3 regions of the Sedimentibacter sp. MB35-C1 genome follow, and region 1 is predicted to be linked to each of the others. Evidence: riboswitches for the same ligand, from Rfam matches in the RefSeq annotation. Region 1 holds a riboswitch; each other region holds the start of a gene.
What was found. Region 1 has a riboswitch for glycine ahead of gcvT (glycine cleavage system aminomethyltransferase GcvT). Riboswitches for the same ligand answer to the same signal wherever they lie in the genome.
Positions count from the first base shown of each region.

Region 1 (6,345 bases):
CGTTAATAATAGGTTCTGTTCTTGGCATCGTATTTTCTATTTTTGGCATAAGGCTTCCGGGTTTTGTGGAAAATGTGGTGTCTGATGTAGCAGGAATGGCTACGCCGCTTGCTTTGATGGTGCTTGGCGGTGAGATTGAAATCAAAAATTTATCAAAAAATATAAGGCATATATATTTTGCCGCATTTGGCAGACTTATACTATTTCCGGCAATTATACTTATTGCCGCAGTATTGCTTGGCTTTAGGGATGTTGAACTTGGAGCGCTACTAAGCATGTCTGCTCCGTCATGTGCTGTTTCAAGCTATACAATGGCGCAGCAATATGATTGTAACTATGAATTGGCCGGACAGCTTGTATTTGTTACTACTATGATATGTCCTTTGACTATATTCATGTTTATATATTTATTGAAGACTTTTGCTCTAATTTAAGGAGAATTAAATGGATATAAAAGCGTATAAAAAGGGCTTTGAGCATTCATATACATTTGGTATGTTTCCAACCGTTGAACTGATAAAATTCCGGCCTGAAGCAGTTGTAAAGGTGCTGGTTAGCTCTAATTATAAATCGGAATCGGATGCCGATATTTTTGAAATTTGCAGAAGGTACGGCGTGAAGACAGAAGTTGCCGATAAAGCGATAAGACGAATAAGTGACAAGGAAAATAATTTTGTTGTTGGTGTGTTTTCCAAATACCAATGCCGGTTGAATGCAGAAGCTTCGCATCTAGTTCTGGTTAATCCGGGAAATATGGGAAATATGGGAACAATTATACGAACGCTGACAGGTTTTGGGTTGAGCAACCTGGCAGTTATAAGTCCCGGCGTCGATATATTTGATCCAAAAGTGGTCAGAGCTTCGATGGGTTCTCTGTTCAGAATAAATTTTAAATATTTTGATAGTTTTGATGAATATAAAGATGCGTATAATAATAGAAGAATTTATACATTTATGTTGGACGGAGCAAAGACACTAAAGGATGTTAGGCATGATGAAAACGAGCTGTTTTCTCTTGTTTTTGGAAATGAATCCACAGGACTGGATTCAAGCTTTTCTTCTGCAGGTACAAGTGTGTTTATAAAGCATACCGACAGGATAGACTCCCTAAACTTAACCATAGCTGCCGGAATTGCAATGTATCATTTTTGCAGTTAGATTTATTGTAAAAAAATACTTTGAATTCAATAAAAAGGATAAATAATTCATCGCCAAATGTTAATAATATATTTGAGGCAGCAAATTGTAATAACTGTCTTTAATATGTTGATTGAAGGTGATCGATCATTACGAACAATAATAGCAAAAATTCAAATAACGATTCATTGTTATTGAATTGGGAAGAACAGTCAAAATTAGACAGCCAACAAAACTTAAGGGAGCAGATGAAGCGAATGAATAATAATTTCCAAAATAAGAATGAAACCAACAGATTTGAAAACAAGAATAACAATAATTTCGAAAACAAAAATAATAACAAAAACAATAACAACAGATTTGAAAACAAAAACAACAACAGGTTAAACAATCGTGAGAACAATAGATTTGATAACCGCGAAAATAACAATCAAAACAATAATCAAAATAATAATAATCAAAACAATAACAACAGAAACAATAACAACAGAAACAATAACAACAATAATGACTTTAGATAACACTAAAAATAAGAATGGCAACTTAAAAATGCCATTCTTATTTTTTTGATTGTAATATATCACTTGCCATTGTCTGTATACTTTCGTAATCTATTTCTGTAAATTTTCGGCTTTCTAATTTGAAATTTTTTTGAACGGTTTTAATAATTAATCGATCAAACAATTTATGGGGCTTAACTTTTAATTTTCCTCCGAAGCATTGGATTGATATGGATTTGTTCAATAGTTTCTTTGGGAAATTATGAAGTAGGTATTGATTAGCTTTTTCTGGGAAACCGCAACACAAATATATGGCAGTGTTTTTTTTCATAAGTACTTCTAAGTTATGTCTGATAAAATTTACTACTGAAGAATGTATGTTGTTAAATCTTATACAACTTCCTATTATAATGGTATCATAGCCAGATATGTCCGGGCTTTCTTTAGTTAAATTTACTACATGAGAACCAGGAAGTTTTTCAGACAGTAACTTCGCGCATTCTGAAGTAGTGCTGTTATTGCCTGCATATGTTATTAAAATATTCATTTTCCACTCCATATATTGATATATATAAAATAATAATAGTTTAGCAGATAAAAGTCAAGAAGTATATATTGATATAAAGTTATCATAAATATGCGGACAATAGCTCTCTTAAAAGTAGTTTTTTTCACGATACAAAAACTGTTGACTCTTTGGAATTAAAGTTTTATAATATGGTTAAAAGTAACAAATAAAGGTTTATCAGTAAGAATAAAAATACGCAAGTATAATTGTATGAAAAGCTTTGGAGAGACCCCGAAGGGGGAGCCGAAGAAGCAAGTCGCACGTGTCGAGTGCGATGAAACTTTCAGGCAAAAGGATGAAGCTTGGACAATTCTCTGAATAACAAAGATTAAGACAGAGGTAATGACATTGGTTATTATCGCTGTCTTTTATTTTAGGCATTATTATATGTCAAATGAATAATTGAAAAGGAGTGATTTAGTGAAAACGACACCATTATATGAAAAGCATTTAGAATTAAAGGGTAAAATAATTGACTTTGGCGGTTGGAATCTTCCTGTGGAATATTCGGGGATAATTTTGGAGCATGAGGCAGTTAGAAGTAAGGCGGGATTGTTTGATGTGTCTCATATGGGAGAGATAACAGTCAAAGGTGAAGATGCGGAAAAATATCTGCAAATGATTGTTACTAATGATATTTCTGTTCTTGCGGATAATCAGATAGCATATACAACAATGTGCTATGAAGATGGTGGAGTAGTAGATGATTTGCTGGTGTACAAATACAGCAGTACTGATTATTTGCTTGTTGTTAACGCTTCGAACACTGAAAAGGATTATGAGTGGTTGAATAATAATGCGTTAGGGAATATAAAAATTAAAAACGTATCGCTTGATTATGCTCAGCTTGCTCTTCAAGGGCCTGAAGCACAAGCGATTTTACAGAAGCTTGTAAATGAAAATTTAGACGAAATAGAATTTTATCATTTTAAAAGCGACGTGAATGTTGGTGGAATAAGTGCTTTGTTATCACGAACAGGATATACCGGAGAAGATGGGTTTGAACTTTACTTCGCTTCTTCCGAAGGGCCTAAGATGTGGGATATGCTTCTTGAGGCAGGAAAGGAAAACGGAATAGTTCCGGTGGGACTGGGAGCAAGAGATACATTGAGATTTGAAGCGGCTCTTCCTTTATACGGTCACGAAATAGATAAAGATGTAACGCCTCTGGAGGCTGGCCTGGGTTTTTGCGTAAAATTATCAAAGAATAATTTTATAGGAAGGAATACCTTATCAGAGCAAAAGGCATCAGGATTAAAAAGGAAACTTGTGGGATTTGAAATGCTTGGAAGGGGAATTCCAAGGAATCGATACGAAGTGCACTCAGACGGTAAAAAAATAGGCTATGTAACTACAGGGAGCTATTCGCCTACTTTGAAGAAAAATATAGGTCTTGCATTAGTAGATGCAGAATATGCAAAGGAAAAAACACCTATTGAGATTGTCATAAGAAATAAAAATGTAAAAGCTGAAGTTATTAAAAAGCCATTTTATACAAAAAAATATAAAAAATAATGAAAATATAAAAATAATGGAGGGCATTATGAAATTATTAAAGGAATTAAAATATGTAGAATCACATGAATGGGTGAAAGTAGAAGGAAGCAAGGCTTATATAGGTATAACAGATTATGCTCAGGATCATTTGGGTGAAGTGGTGTACGCTGAACTTCCTGAAGTGGGTGCAACTGTTGAAAAGGGAGACCAATTTGTAGTTCTTGAATCAGTAAAGGCTGCATCAGATGTTTATGCTCCGCTTTCAGGCACTATAGTTGAAGTCAATGAAGAGCTTGCAGACAGCCCAGAAAAGATAAATGAATCACCGTACGATGCATGGTTTGCTGTTATAGAAATGTCCAATCCAGATGAAACACAATCTCTGCTTACGTCAGAAGACTACGAAAAAATATGCGAGTAAGGAGGAACGAATGACAAGATATATAGGAAATACTAATAATGACCAAGAGCAGATGCTTAAAGAAATGGGATATGATAGTATCGAGTCTCTATTCAAGTCAGTTCCTCAGTCGGTAATGCTAAAAACAAATTTGGATATTCCAGAGGCGGTATCTGAAATGGAGCTTGTAGAGAAGATGAAGTTATTAGCAAATAAAAACTGTAATCTTGATGACTATACATGCTTTTTAGGTGCAGGTGCCTACGACCATTATATTCCGGCGGTTATAGATCACTTAATTTCACGCCAGGAGTTTTATACAGCGTATACTCCATATCAGCCAGAAATAAGTCAGGGGACACTGCAGGCCATTTTTGAATATCAGACGTTGATAAGCGAATTGACAGGCCTTCCTGTTGCAAATGCTTCGTTGTATGATGGTGCTACTGCATTGACAGAGGCAGCAATCATGGCATGCGAAGCTACGAAGAGATCCGAGGTTATAATTGCATCAAATGCTCATCCTGAAAGTATAAAAGTGCTTAAGACATACGCGCAGTTTAGAGATATTACGGTAACTGCTGTCGGATATAAAGACGGACAAATTGATTTGGATGATTTAAAAAATAAAATTAATGAAAACACGGCCGCTGTAATTATTCAGAGCCCTAACTTCTTTGGAATTATTGAAAATATAAAAGATATAGCAGATATAGCTCATGAAAATAAGAGCCTGCTAATAGCCAGTGCTGATCCAATATCGTTGGCATTGCTGAAAAGCCCTGGGGAATTGGGAGCTGACATAGCTGTAGGCGATGGACAGTCACTGGGAAATCCACTAAGCTTCGGCGGACCTTACCTAGGATTCATAGCAGTTACAAAAAAACTTATGAGAAAATTGCCTGGCAGAATTGTAGGAGAGACTGTTGATAAGGATGGGAACAGAGGCTTCGTTCTTACACTACAGACGAGAGAACAGCACATAAGAAGGGAAAAAGCGACTTCTAACATTTGCTCAAATCAATCATTAAATGCTTTGACTGCCGCTATTTACCTAACGCTTATGGGAAAAGAAGGATTAAAGGAAGTTGCCAACCTTTGCGTACAGAAAGCGCATTATACATATAATGAATTAATTGGAACGGGAAAATTCAGTTCCGTATTTTCTAAGCCATTCTTTAAGGAATTTACGGTAAAGAGCGAGAAAGATGTAGCAAGCCTTAACAAAGACCTACTGAAATACAACATTATCGGAGGCTATGAACTGGCAAAAGATTATCCAGAACTAAAAGACGGCTGGCTTTTGGCTGTAACAGAAAAACGTACAAAAAGTGAAATAGATAATTTTATTAGAAAGGCGGCAGAATAATATGCTAAAACATCAACCCTTGATATTTGAATTAAGCAGAGAAGGGCGAAAAGCATATTCTCTGCCTGAATGTGATGTTCCTTCTTTAGAAATGGAAGAACTTATTGGTAATGAATATTTAAGAGAAAAATCTCCTGAACTGCCTGAGGTAAGTGAACTTGATGCGGTACGTCATTTCACACAACTTTCGCAGAGAAACCACGGTGTAGATACAGGGTTCTACCCTCTGGGAAGCTGTACAATGAAGTATAACCCAAAGGTAGACGAAGTAGTAGCAAGATTTGACGGATTTTCAAAAATTCATCCATATCAGCCGGAAGAAATTTCACAAGGAGCTATGCAGGTGATATACGAGCTTGATGGCATGCTTTCAGAAATTTCGGGAATGGACAAATGTACTCTTCAGCCTGCGGCAGGAGCTCACGGAGAGCTGACGGGCCTTATGATAATAAAGGCATATCACAGAAGTAGAGGCGACGAAAAAAGAAATATAATAATTATTCCTGATTCAGCCCATGGAACAAATCCTGCTTCAGCAGTAGTTGCAGGGTTTGAGACAGTTGAAGTTAAGTCAAATGATAAGGGTTTAGTTGATTTAGAATCCCTAAAAACTGTTATGAGTGATAAAGTGGCAGGGCTTATGCTGACAAATCCTAATACGCTTGGTTTGTTTGATGAAAATATATTGAAGATATCTGAGATAGTGCATGAAGCAGGCGGGCTTATGTACTATGACGGAGCGAATGCAAATGCAATTCTTGGCGTTACCAGACCTGGAGATATGGGATTTGATGTAGTTCATTTCAACATTCACAAAACATTCAGTACACCTCATGGCGGAGGAGGACCTGGATCTGGACCGGTAGGGGTTAAG
Region 1 covers NZ_CP133188.1:1,087,578-1,093,922, forward strand. Annotated here, with positions in the region: gene RBQ61_RS04980 (AEC family transporter) at 1-434, shown strand, start outside; gene RBQ61_RS04985 (TrmH family RNA methyltransferase) at 445-1,158, shown strand; gene RBQ61_RS04990 (hypothetical protein) at 1,395-1,658, shown strand; gene RBQ61_RS04995 (flavodoxin domain-containing protein) at 1,696-2,184, opposite strand; glycine riboswitch at 2,416-2,514, shown strand; gene gcvT (glycine cleavage system aminomethyltransferase GcvT) at 2,626-3,720, shown strand; gene gcvH (glycine cleavage system protein GcvH) at 3,749-4,123, shown strand; gene gcvPA (aminomethyl-transferring glycine dehydrogenase subunit GcvPA) at 4,134-5,471, shown strand; gene gcvPB (aminomethyl-transferring glycine dehydrogenase subunit GcvPB) at 5,473-6,345, shown strand, end outside.

Region 2 (6,345 bases), 1.5 Mb from region 1:
ACAGGCAGTTATATCATCATTAGTTTCATCCTTAGAAAAAGCAGGCATGAAAATAACAGATGTAGATAAATACTCAGTAGAAATGCAAAACCCAGACATAACAAAACCAGCAGGAGCAGGAGATGTGCCATTGGCAAACTACAAGATGATAGGAGCCCTGGCAGTAAAAATGGGTCACATGGAGAGAAAAGAATTAGCAGAGTTCACAGCTAAACATGGTATGGTTGGCTGGGCACCTACACAAGGACATATACCTTCAGGAGTTCCTTACATAGGATTCTGCAGACAAGATATCATGGACGGAAAAATAAAAAATACTATGATAGTAGGAAAAGGAAGTCTCTTCCTAGGAAGAATGACAAACCTGTTTGACGGCGTATCCTTTATTATTGAAGCAAATAAAGGAGAACAAGAACCGCAGTCAACAATTTCAGAGGAAAAAGTAAAAGGACTTATTGCAGAAGCTCTGAAGAACTTCGCTTCAAATCTATTGGCAGAATAGGAGGGCATTTATATGTCTGAAAAACAAGTAAAACAAATAATAGGCAAAGTGTTCGATCAGCTGGCAGACACACTGATTAGCGGAGAATACGGACAGAAGCCGAAGGTAGCCGTTACTGCCATGGGAAGCGAACACGGTGAAGATAATATTTATTCAGCAGCAGTAAAAGCAGCAAAAAGCGGAATAGATACTACCGTAATCGGATCAAAAGAAGCAGAAGGTGTAAAAACAGCATTTGTAAATACAGAAGACGAAGCACATACAACCATGGAATCACTACTTAATTCCAAAGAAGTAGATGCAGCGGTAACGATGCATTATCCATTCCCCATAGGAGTTTCAACAGTAGGAAGAGTAGTAACTCCCGGAAAAGGAAAAGAGATGTTCATAGCAACAACAACAGGAACATCCTCAACCGATAAAGTGGAAGGTATGGTTAAAAATGCTATTTACGGCATAATAACAGCCAAAGCATGCGGGATAAAAAATCCTACAGTAGGTATATTAAATGTTGACGGAGCAAGACAAACAGAAATAGCACTTAAGAAACTTAAAGACCAAGGTTACGACATAAACTTCGCAGCATCACAAAGAGCAGACGGCGGTGCTGTTATGAGAGGAAATGACCTTCTAACAGGTTCTGCAGACGTCATGGTAATGGATTCGCTGACAGGAAATTTAATGATAAAAATCTTTTCTTCCTATACAACAGGCGGAAGCTACGAATCATTAGGATATGGCTACGGCCCCGGAATAGGAGAAAACTTTGATAAACTGATTCTTATTATTTCAAGAGCTTCAGGTTCGCCGCTGGTTGAAGGAGCAATCAAATTTGCTGCTGAGCTGGTTAAGGGAGGATGCCTTGAAATAGCTAAAAAGGAATTTGAAAAGGCTCACAAGGCCGGCCTGACAGAAATATTAAGCGGGCTTAAATCTTCTAAAAAGCCTGCCGAAGAAGAAATAAAGGCTCCGGAAAAACAAGTGGTAACTTCTCAGATTTCAGGTGTTGAAATAATGGACTTGGAAGATGCCGTTAAGCTTTTATGGAAAAACGGAATTTACGCTGAAAGCGGAATGGGATGTACCGGACCTATAATTTTAGTAAATGATGCAAATATTGATAAGGCAATTGAAATTCTTGCCGAAAATGAGTATATTGCTAAAGAAAAATCTGATTGTTGATACCTGTGGAAGGTTGTTGAAAAAGTTCGTCCTGCGCAAGGCATCGTAATGCAGACGGACTTTTTTAACATTATGGGCAGTGCTTCTTGCACCTGCCCATATTATTTGAAGAAAAGCACTGCATAGATAATTCTAATTTTTAAAGCTGTGTATCGGAGCAGGTATTTTACCTCCTCTTTCTATGAATTTATCGCTTGAAAATTTACTTACAGGCATTATTGGTGCTCTGCCCAGCAGACCTCCAAATTCTGCCGTATCGCCTAGGCTTTTTCCGTATACCGGAATTAATCTTACGGCTGTTGTTTTCTGATTAATAACACCTATGGCACATTCATCAGCCATTATTGCAGAAATTGTGCTTGCTTTTGTATCTCCCGGTATAGCAATCATATCTAATCCCACTGAACAAACACAAGTCATTGCTTCAAGTTTTTCAATGACCAAAGAACCTCTGTTAACTGCATTTATCATTCCTTCGTCCTCACTTACAGGTATAAAAGCGCCGCTCAAGCCTCCCACGTTTGAAGAAGCCATAATTCCTCCCTTTTTAACGGCATCATTTAGCAGTGCCAGGGCTGCAGTTGTACCGTGAGCTCCGCAGCTTTCAAGCCCTATTTCTTCCAGAATTCTTGCAACACTATCACCTATATCTGCAGTAGGAGCAAGAGATAAATCCATTATGCCAAATGGTATGTCCAATATTTGTGAAATTTCCTTTGCAACAACTTCTCCGGCTCTTGTAAGCTTAAAAGCTGTTTTCTTTATTGTCTCGCATACTGATGTGAAGTCCTGACCCCTTATTTGTTCAAGTGCGTTTTTAACGACTCCGGGGCCGCTTACGCCTACATTTATTGAAGCTTCAGGTTGTCCGGGCCCATGAAATGCTCCTGCCATAAAGGGATTGTCCTCAACAGCATTTGCGAATATAACCAATTTTGCACAACCAATGCTGTTGTTATCTCTTGTAAGATAAGCGGTATCTTTAACAATTTTGCCCATTAACTTTATTGCATCCATATTTATACCTGCTTTAGTTGAAGCTACGTTAATTGAAGAACAAACTTTTTCTGTTGAAGCCAAAGCTTCAGGAATTGAATTTATTAAGATTAAATCTCCCTTAGTAAACCCTTTTTGAACTAGAGCAGAGTATCCTCCTATGAAGTCAACTCCGGCTGTATCTGCAGCTTTGTCTAGAGTCTGTGCAAATTTTACATAGTCGGTGTCATTGCATGAACCTGCAATTAATGAAACGGGAGTTACGGAAATTCTTTTGTTTATAATGGGGATACCAAATTCTTTTTCGGTTTTTTCAGCTGTTTCAACAAAATGTTCAGATAATCGCGTTATTTTATCATATATTTTATTCCTGGATTTTTGACCATCTGTATCTGCACAGTCTAAAAGTGAAATTCCCATTGTAATAGTTCTAATGTCAAATTTTAATTTATCAACCATATTAATGGTTTCAAGTATATTTTTATAATTAATCATTTTGTCTCCTTATATTTCATACATTTTGTCAAAAATATCTTCTCGTTGTATTCTAATATTCATACATAATTCATCACCTTTTTTGTTAAGGTGCTGCTGCAGGTCAGCGAATCCTATGTTCATTTTATCTAAATCAACCAACATTATCATTGTAAAGTACTCTCTCATTACTGTCTGGTTAATGTCAAGAATATTTATGCTGCAATTTGATAAAAGAGTTGAAATGCCGGCAATTATGCCAGTTTTGTCTTTCCCTATTATTGTTATTATACCTTTCATTATGTCCTCCAAATATTTAGTTGTGGATGAAAGTCAGGGCATAACCGCTTCACACAAAATATTGGCTTCCTTTCTGCCGAAAATACAAAAAAGAGACTTGGAAGTCTCTTTCTTTTAACAACAAAAATAAAAATACCTAGTATTTTATATCTCTGTTCTTTTACCTGAGAGTTTCATTACATTACGTAACTTTCCCCTTCGGTGCTCAAGTGAGTCTCTCCAGAGTTATGTCCATTGACGGTTAATTTATAATCTTCCGCCAACTTCATCCAACATGTTTTATTAGACGTCAGTATACACTCATTATTTATAAAAATCAAGTAATATTTTAAATTTAATATAAATTAGTTTAGCATAATTAATAAATTTTTGGTATAATGATATACTGGAAGCAATAATAGGAATTCAAATTATAATGATGTACAATAATTATAATTGCTTAATGATATAATAAATATTGAAATTTTAATAAAACTTGGTATAATAGATATCAACAAGGAGTGATATTATGAAAATGGGTTTTGAACTAAACTTATCACAAACTCAAAAGCTTATAATGACGCCTGAATTGAGACAAGCTATTCAAATTCTGCAATTCAACAATGTTGAGTTAATGGAGTTTATATACAAGCAATTGGAGGTAAATCCTTTTCTTGAATCAGCTGACAGCAAAAATCAGGAATCTGGTTCAACAGAAAATACGGGTGATGAATCTAATTATGATAAAAACGATAGCAAAGATGAAATCGATTGGAAGGAAGTCACAGAGAGGTATGACGATTTAAGTTATAAGGCATATGAGAGAAATACCGATTCAGATGAAAGGCAATCATTTGAAAGCTACACTTCAAAAAAAATGTCTTTAAAAGATCATCTTATGGTGCAGCTTGGGGTTTCTGTAAAGACAAGCAAGGAAAAGAGAATAGGTGAATTTATAATAGAGTCTCTTGACAATAAAGGGTACTTGGGATGCTCCCTTCAGGATATAAGCTTGCTGCTGAATGAAGACGTCATAGAAATAGAAAGAATTTTAAGGTTGATACAAACTTTTGATCCGGTTGGAGTAGCGGCAAGAAACTTGAGCGAATGCCTTATGATACAGCTCAGAGAAAAAGGAATACAGGATAAGAATGCATATATTATAGCTGAAAATTATCTGGAGGAAATTGCATTAAACAAGGTGCAAAAGATTGCGAAGGATTTAAAAATAAGTGTTACGAGAGTTCAAGGCCTGTGTGACATAATCAAAATGCTTGAACCAAAGCCGTCCAGAGGATTCATTGTAGATTCGGATAATATAAGGTATATAGTTCCTGATGTTACTATAGAAAAAATAAATGATGAATATGTAATAATCGTAAATGACAATAATCTTCCTACGATCACTATAAGCAGCTACTATAAAAGCATGATTAACAATTTGGCCGACAAGGAAGCAAATAAATTTGTAAATGATAAGCTTAATTCATCAATGTGGCTTATTAAGAGCATTGAACAAAGAAGAATGACATTGTACAAGGTTACTGAATCAATACTAAAATTTCAGAGAAGATTTTTTGAAGAAGGCAAGACGGCATTGAAGCCTTTGGTGTTGAAAGACGTGGCTGACGATATTGGTGTGCATGAATCTACAGTAAGCAGAGCAACAAACGGAAAATATGTTCAGACGCCAAGAGGACTGTTTGAATTAAAATATTTCTTTGCAAGCAGTATTAGTGAAACCGGAGGCGATGGAATTTCATCAACAAGTGTTAAGACTCAAATACAAAATTTGATTAACGGAGAAAATTCTCAAAAACCCATGAGTGACCAAAAGATTGCAGAAATGTTAAGTGCCGAAGGTATAAAAATTTCAAGAAGAACTGTAGCGAAATACAGAGATGAGATGAGAATACCTTCATCTTCAATGAGAAGAAGGTTTTGATAAAGCATAAATCAGAACGTACAATTACGTACGCTCTTTTTTATTTTTTGCTGTACATAAATTATTTAGTGTGATATAATTTTAACTGTAGAACATATTTGAGCATACAAATCGTAATAGTATAACACATTTCTTTTTAACATTTCTTTTTTTATCAAATTAAAAATTCAAAAAATTTTAAATTAGTATTGCAATATAAGAGAAATATGGTAAAATGATGCTAGGGACACAAAGTGCATATATGGGACATATTATATCCCGGAGGGTGTATGGATATAAACAAAATACTTGAAATACAAAATAGAATAGTTCCTGAAACTTTTGATTTATTAATGAAGAGATATGAAATTCTTAAAATTATAAGCACTTTTCAGCCGATTGGCAGAAGAAACTTATCAGCAAAACTTGGAATTTCTGAAAGGATTATGCGTGCAGAAATTGATAAATTAAAGGAAATGGATTTGCTTGATATTCAGGCTGCCGGAGTAAGCTTGACCGGAATGGGCTTAAGCTTGCTTTCAGATATACATAATACATTTTATTATATTAAAAATTTGTCTGAAATAGAATTAAAACTTATGGAAAAGCTAAGACTTAAAAGAGTAGCGGTGGTTTCCGGAGATGCGGATAAGGACAGCTTTACATTTATTGACCTTGGTAAAAAAGCTGCTGAAATTGTAAAGGATCTAATAAGAAATGATACAGTTTTAGGAATATCAGGCGGAACCACAATGGCGTGCGTAGTCAATCAGATGAAGAGAAAAAAAGGAATTAGAAATCTTTTAGTTCTTCCTGCCAGAGGCGGATTAAGCGAGGAACTTGAGATACAGGCAAATACCATTGCTGCTAATTTAGCCGAAAAACTGGATGCTTCATACAAGCTTTTGCACATTCCGGATAATCTGGATGAAACAGAATTAGGCATATTAAAAAATAATAAGCTTATAAACGATGTTCTTGAAGACAT
Region 2 covers NZ_CP133188.1:2,538,639-2,544,983, reverse strand. Annotated here, with positions in the region: gene grdC (glycine/sarcosine/betaine reductase complex component C subunit beta) at 1-502, shown strand, start outside; gene grdD (glycine/sarcosine/betaine reductase complex component C subunit alpha) at 515-1,684, shown strand; gene RBQ61_RS12160 (PFL family protein) at 1,817-3,175, opposite strand; gene RBQ61_RS12155 (ACT domain-containing protein) at 3,185-3,454, opposite strand; glycine riboswitch at 3,597-3,687, opposite strand; gene rpoN (RNA polymerase factor sigma-54) at 3,963-5,378, shown strand; gene RBQ61_RS12145 (sugar-binding transcriptional regulator) at 5,648-6,345, shown strand, end outside.
Region 2: it holds a riboswitch for glycine, as region 1 does, so the genes downstream of both, RBQ61_RS12155 (ACT domain-containing protein) here and gcvT (glycine cleavage system aminomethyltransferase GcvT) in region 1, are expected to answer to the same signal.

Region 3 (6,345 bases), 1.5 Mb from region 1:
AGTTCGATTCTGTTCTTAAGGCTTTTGTAAAAGTATTCGGTGAAAACAAAAGTCACTTAGTCCCTCTGAATAAAGATGCTTTGACAAAAGGTGCGGAATCAGTAAAATCAGTATAAAATTAAAAGAAGCCCTTCGGGGCTTTTTTTAATTTTACAAATTTATAAATTGTATTTATTTATAGATTTATGTCAATTTTAATTGTAAATAAATTGTAAGAAATAAAAAAAGTTTTGTCTTTATTATATCGACAAATAATGATATAATTGCTTGGGTTTGATTACTGGATATTTACAAATAAATTGCAAACTCTTTACAAATAGTTAGGAGGAACTATGGATATTGCCATTAATTTGATTGGAGGGCTCGGGCTGTTCCTTTTTGGAATGAGCTATATGGGGGACGGTCTTCAAAAAACTGCCGGAAGCAAAATGAAAGATATTTTAGCGGCTCTCACAAAGAACAAGTTTATGGGTGTATTAGTGGGAGCGTTAGTTACAGGGGTAATACAAAGCAGTAGCGCAACTACAGTAATGGTGGTTGGATTTGTTAATGCAGGACTTATGAATTTGAATCAGGCTGTTGGTATTATAATGGGGGCCAATATAGGTACAACCGTAACTGCTTTCTTAGTATCTTTGAACATTACAAAAGTTGCAACACTTATGGTTGGAATAGGTGTTTTTATGCTTTTAGCATCTAAGAAGAAAAAAGTAAAAAGCATAGCAGAGGTAATAATTGGGTTCAGTATTCTCTTCATAGGAATGAAAATGATGGGAAATGCCATGAAGCCTCTAGAGGAAAATCCTCAATTTACCGGACTTATAACAAAATTTAATAATCCGATTCTCGGAATAATGGTAGGAATTATAATGACTGCGATTCTCCAGAGTAGCAGTGCTACCACAGGTTTATTGATAGCAGTTGCCACAACAGGTGTTATGACTTTTGAGCAGGCATATCCGGTTATTTTCGGCCAAAATATCGGAACATGTATAACTGCTATGCTGTCCAGTATCGGAGCTAGTAAGACGGCCAAAAGAGCCGCAGTTATACATTTATTGTTTAATTTAAGCGGTACGTTATTATTTATGCTCTTATTGAAAAATCCTGTCGAATGGTTGATCCTGGATGTTGTGCCTTCCTATGTTCCGCGGCAAATAGCAGCAGGTCATATTTTGTTCAACGTTTTAAATGTAATATTAATATTTCCATTTTCAGGCTTACTTGTAAAAGCATCGGAACTTATTGTCAGAAAAGATGACAGTGAATCCGAGCATGTAACAAAATATATAGATGAAAGACTTCTTATAACGCCGTCAATAGCACTGACACAAACCGCAAAGGAAGTTCTGCACTTGGGTAATCTAGCATACGAAGAATTTTTTACTGCAGTAAATGCTTTTTTTGAAAACAATGAGGAATTGGCATATAAGGTCTTTGAACTTGAAAAAAAGGTTAACGAGCTTTGCAGAGCCACACTGGAATACTTAGTCAAGCTTGATAAGGTATCGATGACAAATTATGAAAAAGACAAAGTGGTTGTACTTATAAATGCTTTAAATGATATTGAAAGAGTTGGGGATCATGCTGACAACATTGGCGAACTTGTACTTTACAAACTAGAAAATAATGTTAATTTTTCGGACGAAGCCAGTGACGAAGTTAGAGAAATGTTTGATACTGCAATGTTTGTCTATAAGTCAACGCTGGACGCGATACAAACTATAGATAAAGAAGACTGTAACAAGGTTATTGTAAATGATAAAAAAATTGATGTAATGTATAAAAATTTAAGAAAAAATCATATAGAAAGATTAAATACTTATGTATGCGAACCAAATGCCGGAGTCATATTCCTTGATATCATAGGGAATTTAGAGAGAATAGGAGATCATGCATCAAATATAGCGGAATCAATACTTGAAGCAATTGCAAAATAAATGAGTTAAAAAGCCCTGAGGGGCTTTTTTTACATAAAAAATATGTTATAATCAATATGTAATATGTAAAATAAAACAGTTAATTTGAACAAAAGGGAAGCCGGCAGAAAAGGGATAATTATATGAAGCAAAGAATTATAGAAATTGCAAATTCTTTAGGAATAGAAGAAATAGGATTTACGTCTGTTTTAAATTACAGCTACTTATCAGATCTTTTATCGGATAGGCTTAATAAAGGATATAGTTGTGAATTTGAAGAACAAAATATAAATAAAAGAATTGACGTCAGAAATATTATGCCCAATTGCAAAAGTATAGTTGCTATTGCTGTGCCTTACGCTGAGGGCTATAAGAAGCCTGTTGTAAAAGACAAGGGCCTTTTGAGTGTTGTTTCGTATGGCGAAGATTACCATAAAAAATTAAGCAGCATATTGAAGAGTATAGCTGAAGAAATAAAAAAGGACATAAGTTTTGAGTATAAAATTTGTGTTGATACATCTCCGCTGATAGACAGAGAAATATGCAAAAATGCCGGAATTGGCAACTATGGCAAAAACATGCTTCTTATCAATGATAAACTGGGATCGTTTATAAACATAGGATACTTGTTGACAGATTTAGAGATACTGAGTGGCGGAGTAGCAGAAAATATTAATATTTGTGGTGCATGTAACATATGCATTGAAAGCTGTCCAAATAAAGCTTTGCAAAAAAATGGAGGTATTAACTCAAAAAAATGCGTTTCATATCTTACGCAGACAAAGGATTACATTCCTCTGGAATACAGAAAAAATATGAGAAATCAAATATACGGCTGTGACATGTGCCAGCTTGTATGTCCTAAAAATAGGAAGAATTCAGAAAAATCAGCAGACAATGATTATAGAAGTCTAGTAATTGACTTAGAAGAATTAATGAAAATGTCTAATAAAGAATTTTTGTCAAGGTATAAAAATATGTCAGGAAGCTGGAGAGGAAAAAACATCTGGAAGAGAAATGCATTGATAGCAATAGGCAATTTGAAACTTAAATCTATGTTTGAACTTGTCAGAGATGAGTTGAACAATGAATCTGACATGATAAAAATATATGCTGCATGGACTTTGACTGAATTAGACAGATCTAAATCAATGGATATACTGCATAATTTTATTAAATATGAAAATGATAAAGTTAGAGAGGAGTTTATTAAATTAGCTGGAGGCGGGGTATGATAGTAGGTACATGTGAAATAGAATTGATAATTTACGAAGCTAACTCTCTTAAGGAAAAAAGACATGTTATCAAGAGCATTATTGAAAGAATTAAATCAAGATTTAACGCATCCGCTGCAGAAATTGATTATAATGATTTATGGAACAGATCAGTAATCGGCGTTGCGGTCGTTTCTAATAAAAAGGCTTTATGTGAGTCCATGCTTTTAAAAATAATTGATTTTATAGATAACGATAATAGAGTAGAGATTATAAACCGTTATATGGAGGTTAACTGATGACAAAAGCAGATAAGGTTTATGAATTGTTAAAAGAAGACTACCCTTTTGCAAGCTGTGGATTGAACTATAAAACGCCGTTTCAGCTGCTTGTATCTACAATGCTTAGCGCGCAGGCAACTGACAAAAGCGTTAATGCATTGACTGAAAATTTATACAAGGAATATCCGGATTTAGATTCTTTTCTTAAGCTTAGTCAAGAAGAAATAGCCGAAAAAATAAAGAAAATCGGCCTGTACAAAAATAAATCAAAAAGTATCTATAACATGTGCCGTGAACTGAGGGACAAGCATAATAGTCAGGTGCCTCAAAATATGGAAGATTTGATGTCTTTGCCGGGTGTTGGAAGAAAGACGGCGTCGGTGGTGCTTGTTGAAGCGTTCAATATACCTGCTTTTCCAGTTGACACTCATGTATTCAGACTTACAAGGCGAATAGGACTGGCATCAGGTTCTACACCTGACAAAGTATCTGATGAGATGATGAAAAAGCTTCCAAAGTATAAGTGGCATTTAATGCACCACCTGCTAATTACCCACGGAAGGAACTTATGCATTGCTCAAAATCCGAAATGTGAGAGTTGCAGCTTGAAAGGCTTATGCAATTTTTATAAAGAAACAAAAAAACTAAATAGCAAGACGTGATAAAAATATATGTAACAGGAGAAAAAAATGGCATTAAACATTGTATTGTTTGAACCGGAAATACCACAGAACACAGGAAATATTGCAAGGACATGTGCAGCTACCGGCTCTAACCTTCATTTAATAAAACCTCTTGGTTTTTCAGTAAGCGATAAATATTTAAAGAGGGCGGGTCTTGATTATTGGGATCTTGTAAATATTACTTATTATGATAATTTTGAAGAGTTTAAAGAATCAATAGGCAATAAACCTGTTTTTATTTCAACTACAAAGGAAAGCAGATTTTATACAGACGTTGTGTACGAGGATGAATGCTACATTATGTTTGGAAAAGAAACAAAAGGCCTTCCGGATTATATACACGAGGAATATATTAATACAAGAATAAAAATACCGATGATAGATAATGTACATGCAAGATCGTTGAATTTGTCAAATTCTGTAAATATTGTAATGTACGAAGCCTTAAGGCAATTGGGATTTTATGATATGATTTGATATAAAAAATACATAGTGTTATTCTTTAGACAATGTTAAAAATTTAATAAGCTTTATGCGTTTTTCTTGTTTACTAATTTAAGTCAAACGCCTAATTTCAGAAGAATTAAAGGTTTTCATATTCTAATAAAAAAATTTATAAATAGTACTTGATTTATTAAAAATTATTATATATAATTAAAACAAATAAATATTTGAATGACGTTTGCGGGAGAGACTGTTATGTTATTAACAGCGCCGAAGGAATAAATAAAATATTAGCCATATTTTATGATGATCTCAGGCAAAAGGACCGCAAACTGACAAAACTCTGAAAAGCGTAAGCACCGAAGGAGCAACTCTTATATAGAGAAGAGGAATCTCTCAGGTTTGTAACAGAGCAGAAGGCAGAATGAATTTATTATGCTTTCTGCTTTTTTATTCGGCTTTTACAACATAATAATGACATAATTTTCAAGAATAAAAATCTTCATTTTAAGGATGAAACTATGATAATTACGAATAATGATTGGGTATACAATAAGCACAAGGATACATACAGTGTAATTTATATAGTCGGAAGCTATAGAGATGTATTGGTCAAAACAAGGGACAAGATACATGAAGGGTACGAGCTTTTAACACATCCTTTGTCGAGCAGTTTAAAACCAAATGAAACGCCTTATAAATCTGTGATAATTGCAGATAATAAGTCTGAGTTGAATTACGATTCTGTTTACATTATAGAAAATTCAATAGTGACATATGACAGATTTAATAAGAACAAGCTCATCAATCTAACTGAAAAGATTGAAAATGATTTTAAATTAATTGATTTAACAGTGCTTGAAAGCGCGTTAAATATATAACCATGAATAATTATGGAGGTGAGTGTTTTGAAATTAGAATTAGGCTATGTTTTTATTAAGGATATTCAGTTCGCTGAACATTCTAAGGTTGAAAACGGAACATTGTATGTGAACAAAGATGAAGTAAAAGCATTAATTCTAGAAGAACAAAATTTTAAGTCAGCGGAAATTGAATTGGCTAGACCTGGCGAAAGTATTAGAATTATGCCCGTTAAAGATGTTATTGAACCGAGGGTAAAAGTTGAAGGTGCCGGAGGAATTTTTCCTGGAATGCTCAATAAGGTTGAGACTGTAGGCTCAGGCAAGACAAATGTTTTAAAGGGAGCTGCTGTTGTTACTACAGGAAAAATTGTTGGATTCCAGGAAGGTATCATAGATATGGATGGATCTGGCGCTGAGTATACTCCTTTTTCTAAACTAAACAATTTAGTGGCGGTATGCGAACCTATTGATGGATTAAAACAGCATGAACATGAAAAAGCTCTTAGATTTGCAGGATACAAAGTAGCAGCATATTTAGGAGAACTTGCTAGAACTTTAACACCAGATGAAGTACATACTTTTGAGACTCCTAATTTAGTTGAAGGAATAAAACTTTATCCTGAACTTCCTAGAGTAGCTTATGTATTAATGCTTCAGAGTCAAGGATTGATGCACGATACATATGTTTACGGAGTAGATGCTAAACAATCATTGACAACAATGATTTACCCTACAGAAATTTTTGACGGTGCAATTGTGAGTGGAAACTGTGTTTCTGCATGTGATAAAAACACCACATATCATCATTTAAATAATCCTGTAATTCACGATTTGTTTGAAGAACATGGGAAAACATTGAATTTTGTTGGAGTAATAATAACAAATGAAAATGTATACCTTGCTGACAAGGAAAGATCATCAAACTGGAGTGCAAAACTTGC
Region 3 covers NZ_CP133188.1:2,549,952-2,556,296, reverse strand. Annotated here, with positions in the region: gene RBQ61_RS12230 (2-oxoacid:acceptor oxidoreductase family protein) at 1-116, shown strand, start outside; gene RBQ61_RS12225 (Na/Pi cotransporter family protein) at 333-1,940, shown strand; gene queG (tRNA epoxyqueuosine(34) reductase QueG) at 2,063-3,154, shown strand; gene RBQ61_RS12215 (DUF503 domain-containing protein) at 3,151-3,432, shown strand; gene nth (endonuclease III) at 3,432-4,076, shown strand; gene trmL (tRNA (uridine(34)/cytosine(34)/5-carboxymethylaminomethyluridine(34)-2'-O)-methyltransferase TrmL) at 4,104-4,574, shown strand; glycine riboswitch at 4,773-4,879, shown strand; gene RBQ61_RS12200 (GrdX family protein) at 5,063-5,422, shown strand; gene RBQ61_RS12195 (glycine/sarcosine/betaine reductase component B subunit) at 5,450-6,345, shown strand, end outside.
Region 3: it holds a riboswitch for glycine, as region 1 does, so the genes downstream of both, RBQ61_RS12200 (GrdX family protein) here and gcvT (glycine cleavage system aminomethyltransferase GcvT) in region 1, are expected to answer to the same signal.